2 regions of the Paenibacillus sp. SJS-P3 genome follow, and region 2 is predicted to be linked to the other one. Evidence: predicted binding sites of a transcription regulator. Region 2 holds the regulator's gene; the other holds the start of a gene.
The links. The regulator CtsR, encoded in region 2, represses protease genes until heat stress. The targets are predictions, from matches to a motif close to ATGGTCAATAAAGGTCAAACA.
Positions count from the first base shown of each region.

Region 1 (3,411 bases), 320 kb from region 2:
ACTTTGATCTCGCGGCCGTTGACGACAAGCGCGCCTTCTTTAGCTTCTACCGTAGCGTCCAGGACGCCGTGGGTGGTGTCATATTTGAGCAGGTGGGCCAGCGTTTTCGTGTCCGTCAGGTCGTTCACAGCGACGATTTGAACCTCGCTGTTGTTCAGTGCTGCGCGGAAGACGTTGCGTCCGATACGGCCAAATCCGTTAATACCAACTTTAACCATGGTTGATATTCCTCCTGTTAAATGAAGTTTGATGATGCATTTATCTCAAAGCAATTCGCATGCCCTGCCCCTGGCAGGCGCAGAGCCCGCGGATTGCCATGAAAACAAGTTTGTCCGCGGCGACCGCATGGACAAGAACCATTATCGCCTTGCGGCATGGCTCTTATTCCGTCAACGCCGCGATTTCGAGGGCGGCAGCCTCGTCGGTGACGAGGATGTCCTCGTGGCCGAACCTCAGCACCGCCGAGATGGCCTCCGCCTTGGAGCGGCCGCCGGCCACACCGATGACGACCTCGGTCGTCACGATGTCCTCGAGCCGGATGCCGGCTGTCTGCATCTTGTGCACGACGTTGCCGCTGCGGTCGAAGTAGTAGCCCCAGGCTTCGGCAAGCGCGCCTTCCGCCTTGAGCGAGTCGGCAAGCGCGCCGTCGATCCGTCTGCGCCGGGCCATCACCATGGCATCTCCGATGCCGTGAATGACGATACGCGCGCTGCGGATGACCTCGACGATCTCCTTCACTCCGGGCTCCTGCATGAGGCTCGTGTAGGCCTCTTCGCTGAGATGGTCCGGGACGTGAAGCATCCGGTACTGCGCTCCCGTCCGCTTGGCCATCGTCGAGACGATCGTGCTCGCCTGGTATTCCAGGCTCTCTCCGAGCCCGCCCCGTGCCGGCACGAACAGGTTGCTCCGACGCGGCGAGCTCGAGGCGAGCTGCGACGCGACGCCCGCAAGCGTCGTGCCTCCGGTCACCGCCACGACATCCCGCTCGCCCAGCACCTGCAGGAGCGCTGCGGCTCCGGCGCGTCCAAGCTCCCGCTTGGCGCTATCCGATTTCTCGGAATCGCCGGGAACGATGATGACCTTCTGCAAGCCGAACCGCTGCTTGAGCTTCTCCTCCAGATCGCTGAGGCCAAGCAGCCCTCCGAGCTCGGGCTCCATCTCCTCCAGCAGCCGCCGTCCGGCCGGGCTGATGGACATGCCGGAGGATTTGATCTCAAGCAAGCCTTGCTCCTTGAGAAAATCCGTCTCCGCCCTCAGCACCCTCTCTGTCATCGACAGGGAGGCAGCCAGAGTCCGGCGGCCGATCATATCCGAGAGCATGACTTGGTGCAGGATCGCATAACGGCGGCGGAGCGTATCGACGAGATCCGGAACGAGCTGACGCTGCAAATCAATAATGCTGCGCATGAGCGCCCCCACTCCACTCGTGCATGGCCATAATGGGACATTTTTAGTCCCAGCCATTCATTTTACGTCCCACACCATCATTTTACCTCTTTTAGATAACCCCCGCAAGTGAGGAATACCCGATGTAAACGGTTGCCGACACCCGATTTTCGGATTTCTTTTCACGGAAACCTTTAGTGTTGCTTTTTCCTGCCAGCTGTTATACAATCTTAGACGTTACGTTTTTACAAGCGCCCGTGGTCCAATGGATATGACGTAGGCCTCCGGAGCCTGAGATCTAGGTTCGATTCCTAGCGGGCGCGCCAATTTACACATATGGATACATACATAGAAGGATCGGCATCCGTGCCGATCCTTTTTTTTGCATCCGGAGGGGATCGGACTTAGGATCGAAAGGCGCCTCATCGCTTCCGGCTGCCGGAACGGAAACTCCGCGTTTAAAGAATAAGGAAGCCGGTTAAACTGGGCTATTGACGGCTGTCCCGACTTCTTTGACCAAATTTGACTTTAAAATCGCAATCCATTAAAATGAAAAAGCAGCACCCCGCATACTCCACTATTTATGAAGGTTATAAGGAGGGATTCGCACTTGGACATGAATTTTGTGCCTATGGTCATCGAGCAAAGCAACCGCGGTGAGCGCGCCTATGATATTTATTCCCGGCTGCTCAAGGACCGCATCATCTTCCTCGGCACCGGCGTCAACGATGTGGTGGCCAATTCCATCATCGCCCAAATGCTGTTCCTTGCAGCGGACGACCCGGAGAAGGACATCTCGCTTTATATCAACAGCCCCGGCGGCTCCATCACGGCCGGCATGGCGATCTACGACACGATGCAGTTCATCAAGCCGGATGTCTCCACGATCTGCGTCGGCATGGCGGCTTCCATGGGTGCGTTCCTGCTGACAGCAGGCGCCAAGGGCAAGCGGTACGCGCTGCCGAACAGCGAGGTCATGATCCACCAGCCGCTCGGCGGAGCCGAAGGCCAGGCGAGCGACATCGAGATCCGTGCCCGCCGCATCCTCAAGATGCGCGACAAGCTGAACGCCATCCTGTCCGAACGTACCGGCCAGCCGCTGGAGCGCATCGAGAAGGATACCGACCGCGACAACTTCATGAGCGCGGAAGAGGCGACGGCTTACGGCCTCGTCGACAAAGTCATCGAGAAGCTGTAAGCTCGGCTGAATAGACAAAAGAACAGCAGCCCCCGGATTTTCCGGGGGCTGCTGTTCTTTTGTCTATTTGAGAGAGAACAATACGGTAATGTCGGAGGTGACGTCGACCTCGCCTGCATCCACGACGGTGTTGGCCGAAGAATCCGACGCTGCTGCCATCTTCATCTGTGCTCTCTCGATGATCGGCTGCACGACCTGGGCTCCATTCTCCGAGATTGAAACGACCTCGCCGAGCGTGCGGCCCGATGCCTGGGCCAGCGTCATCGCTTTGACCTTGGCGGCTTCCACTGCCTTCTGCAGCGCCTGCTGCGTGTAGGCGTCTCCTTTTTCCGTTCCGAAGGAGATGTTGTTGATCCGATTGGCGCCGGCCGCTGCAAGACCGTCGACGAGATCGCCTGTCTTATCCATGTTGCGGTAGGAAATCTGGATGTCCTGCACCGCCGTGTATCCGGTCAGCACTTGGCCTTCCTTATCCGTATAGCGGTATTGCGGCTGCACCGAATAGTTCGTCGTCTTCAGATCCTTCTCCGCGACTCCGAAAGTGCCTGTCAGCGCCTTGCGCACGGCGTCGTATTTCTTGGCCGCTCCAGCCTGCGCTTCCTTGGCCGTCTTGGCCGTCACCGAAACGCCAGCCGATACATAGGCGATATCCGGCGCGACCGACACCTTGCCTGTACCCGTTACGGCGACTGTATTCAACACTGCATTCTCCGTTCCTGCGGCAAATGCCGGCTTGTTGAGCGGCTGACCGCCAAAGGCATTCCACGCCATCAAAGATCCCGCTGTGATTCCCGCCGCTAGAAGCAGCACCTTGCTCTTATGCATCA
Region 1 covers NZ_CM160043.1:299,903-303,313, reverse strand. The annotation lists gene gap (type I glyceraldehyde-3-phosphate dehydrogenase) at 1-218, opposite strand, end outside; gene AC06G8_RS01430 (sugar-binding transcriptional regulator) at 382-1,407, opposite strand; tRNA gene AC06G8_RS01425 (tRNA-Arg) at 1,638-1,712, shown strand; gene clpP (ATP-dependent Clp endopeptidase proteolytic subunit ClpP) at 2,003-2,584, shown strand; gene AC06G8_RS01415 (SIMPL domain-containing protein) at 2,648-3,411, opposite strand, start outside.
Region 1: a site for CtsR is predicted at 1,896-1,916, ahead of clpP (ATP-dependent Clp endopeptidase proteolytic subunit ClpP). Genes of this name have one in related genera too.

Region 2 (3,411 bases):
CGGAATCGAGGCGTTCCGGGCATGTGGGCAAGCTGCTCCGTCATGCGATGGAGGAAATGAAAGCGAACGGCCAATCCATTTCCATGCTGGCGCCGTTTTCGATTGGATTTTACCGCAAATACGGCTGGGAGCTGTTCATCGACCGGGTCAAGTACACCTTGGCGACAGACAAGCTGCCTCAACGAATGCACAACAACGGCAAAGTCGAGCGGATTCAAATCCGCGATCATGCCGAGCTGCTGGGCATCCTTTATCAGACCTATTCGGAGGGCTTCAATGGCACGCTGGCAAGGACTTCGGATTGGTGGGAGCATTCGGTCTTCAAGCGGAAGCAAGGGGATGCGGTGCTGTACCGGAGCCAGAACGGCACGCCGGAAGGGTATGCCCTCTACAAGGTGAAGGAGAGGCGTCTCGACATTCATGAGCTCGTCTATCTTACGGAAGAAGCGAGGGTGGGGCTTTGGAATTTCTTCAGCAATCATGATTCCATGATCGATTCCGCTGTGCTGCATACCTATGCGGGGGATCCGCTGCCTTATCAGCTTGTCGATCCGCGCATCGAGCAGAGCATTCATCCTTATTTCATGGTTCGTATCATCGATGTCCAATCTCTCGTCAAGCAGCTTCCGTTCGAGCCGGGAGTCCGCGATCAGTTTGTCCTCCAGATTCATGACGAGGACGCATCCTGGAATGACGGATTGTGGATGCTGGAAATCACGGAGGAGGGCAGGGGCAGCCTTTCCCGGTATCAGGATGGAACTTCGTCCAAGCGCCTTGATCTCTCCATCGGAACTTTGGCTGCTCTTCTCATCGGATATAAGCGCGCGCGGGATCTCCAGCAGATGGATCATATCTCGGGTCCGAGGCCGGAGGCCGTCCGGCTGGGCAGCCGAATCCCTGACGGGATGACGAATTTCATGGACTTCTTCTAACCGGAGTATAAAGCGGGGCGTCTTATCCCAAGCTGATAACGACAGCAGGGCGAGGCTGCCTTTTTTGCATAGATGGCAGCAGTGGAAGTTTCCTTGACCTTTTATGAAAAAGGAGTATAATCAAAGATATAAGTCAAAGAAAGTCAAAGTCAGTTGCCTCTGATCCTGCCTTACGCAAGGCTAAGATCCTTTTCTTCCGGTCCCCGTTCGCGGGTCTTAATTTGCGCCGATGAGGGAATGCTACAGGGACGCCTTTGGCTGTTTGGCTTCTAACCGCAATTCAAGAAAAATCCTGAAGGTGCCCCGGCATAGGGAGGTGGGTGAAATGCGAAACATTTCCGATGCATTGGAGCAGCATTTGAAGCAGCTGCTTCAGGACAGTCCCGAAGGTGCGGTGGAAATACAGCGCAACGAATTGGCGGACAGCTTCTCCTGCGTGCCGTCGCAGATCAATTATGTCATCAGTACCCGCTTCACGCTCGAGAAGGGATACCTCGTGGAGAGCAAGCGAGGGGGAGGCGGCTATATCCGGATCCAACGGATCGAGCTGCCTGCGCTCAAAGCCATCCACGGCCATATTCATCATACGATCGGCAATCAAGTCGATCAAAGCGCCGCAGAAGGACTTATTTACCAATTGGAAGAAGCTTTATTCATTTCCAAGCGAGAGGGCAGCCTGCTCCGGGCGGCTGTATGCCGGGAGTCCATCGCGATCAAGCTGCCGCAGCGCGACGAGCTTCGGGCCAGGCTGCTGAAGGCGATGCTGATCTCGCTTCTGGGTAAGCAATAGAGAAGGACCGGTGAGGAGGGACGCGGCATGCTTTGTCAGGAATGCGGCAAAAGGCCGGCAACGCTTCATTTTACCAAGATCGTAAACGGAGAGAAGACGGAGTTCCATATCTGCGAAGCCTGCGCCCGCGAAAGGGGCGAAGGCATTCCGGGAGCTCCGAACGGCTTTTCCATTCACAGCCTGTTGTCGGGGCTCATGGATTTCGAGCCTGCGGGAAGCTTGGCAGGGACGAAGCAGTCGGTGCCGCGCTGCGAGGAATGCGGACTTACGTATTCGCAGTTCTCCAAGCTAGGAAGGTTCGGCTGCAGCTCTTGCTACAAGCATTTCGGGGAAAGACTCGATCCTCTGCTGAAGAGAGTGCATGGGAATACGGTCCATGTCGGCAAGATCCCCCGCCGCTCGGGCGGAAGGATTCAAACGCAGAGGGAAATCGACCGGCTGAGGCAGGAAATGAAGAGCTCGATCCAGAAAGAAGAGTTCGAAGCCGCCGCCAAGCTCAGGGACGAGATCCGCGAGCTGGAGAAGCAGATCAAGGAAGCCTGATGGTCGGAAGCATCCAGATAGACATCATAAGCGCAGCTTCCGCAAGGGGGCTGCACGGTAGGGAGGGATTGGATTGGCAGCCAACCGGTTTGCCCAGAAGGCGCTGAGCGAGTGGATGAAGGGAGACGGACCCGATTCGGATATCGTCTTCAGCAGCCGGGTAAGAATCGCCCGCAACCTGCACAATTATCCCTTTCCGATTCTGGCCACTAGCCAGCAGTCCTCGGAAGTCATGAGCAAGCTTGCTTCCGTGGCGCAGGAAGGGAAGCTTGAGCCGATCGGCCCGTTCGAGACGATCGTTCTTTCGGATCTCAGCGAGCTGGAGCGCAGGGTGCTGGTGGAGAAGCATCTGATCAGTCCCGCGCTTGCGAACGAAGCCCGTGCGGGAGCGGTCGTCATGAGCGAGAACGAATCCGTCAGCATTATGATTAACGAAGAGGATCATTTGCGCATCCAATGTTTATATCCGGGTTTCCAGGTCCAGGAGGCATGGAAGCTTGCCAGCAAGATCGACGATATTTATGAGGAAGCAGTCGACTTTGCTTTTGATGAGAGACGCGGATTTCTGACCAGCTGTCCCACCAACGTGGGGACCGGCATCCGCGCATCCGTCATGATGCATCTGCCGGCGCTCGTGCTCACGCAGCAGATCAACCGAATCCTGTCCGCCATTACTCAAGTGGGGCTGGCTGTGAGGGGGCTGTACGGCGAGGGAAGCGAGGCGCTCGGCAATCTGTTCCAGATTTCCAACCAGATTACGCTTGGACAGTCGGAGGATGAGATCATCGACAATCTGCATGGCGTCGTCAGGCAGATCATGGAGCATGAAAAAGCGGCCCGCGATCGTCTGCAGGCGGAGTCGCGCCTTCGGCTCGAGGATCGGGTGATGAGATCTTACGGCATCCTGTCCCATGCGGCGGTCATGGATTCCAAGGAATCGGCTCAGAGATTGTCGGATGTTCGGCTTGGCATCGATCTGGGCTTGATTCGGGATGTTTCCCCGCAGGTTATGAATGAGTTGATGGTAATGACCCAGCCTGGCTTCCTGCAGCAGGCATTCGAGGAGAAAATGAATACGGAGCAGCGCGATGCAAGGCGCGCGGAGCTGATCCGCAGCCGGCTGCTCCCTGTAATCCATGATGGAGG
Region 2 covers NZ_CM160043.1:615,197-618,607, forward strand. The annotation lists gene AC06G8_RS02735 (GNAT family N-acetyltransferase) at 1-932, shown strand, start outside; gene AC06G8_RS02740 (CtsR family transcriptional regulator) at 1,258-1,722, shown strand; gene mcsA (protein-arginine kinase activator protein McsA) at 1,750-2,265, shown strand; gene mcsB (protein arginine kinase) at 2,381-3,411, shown strand, end outside.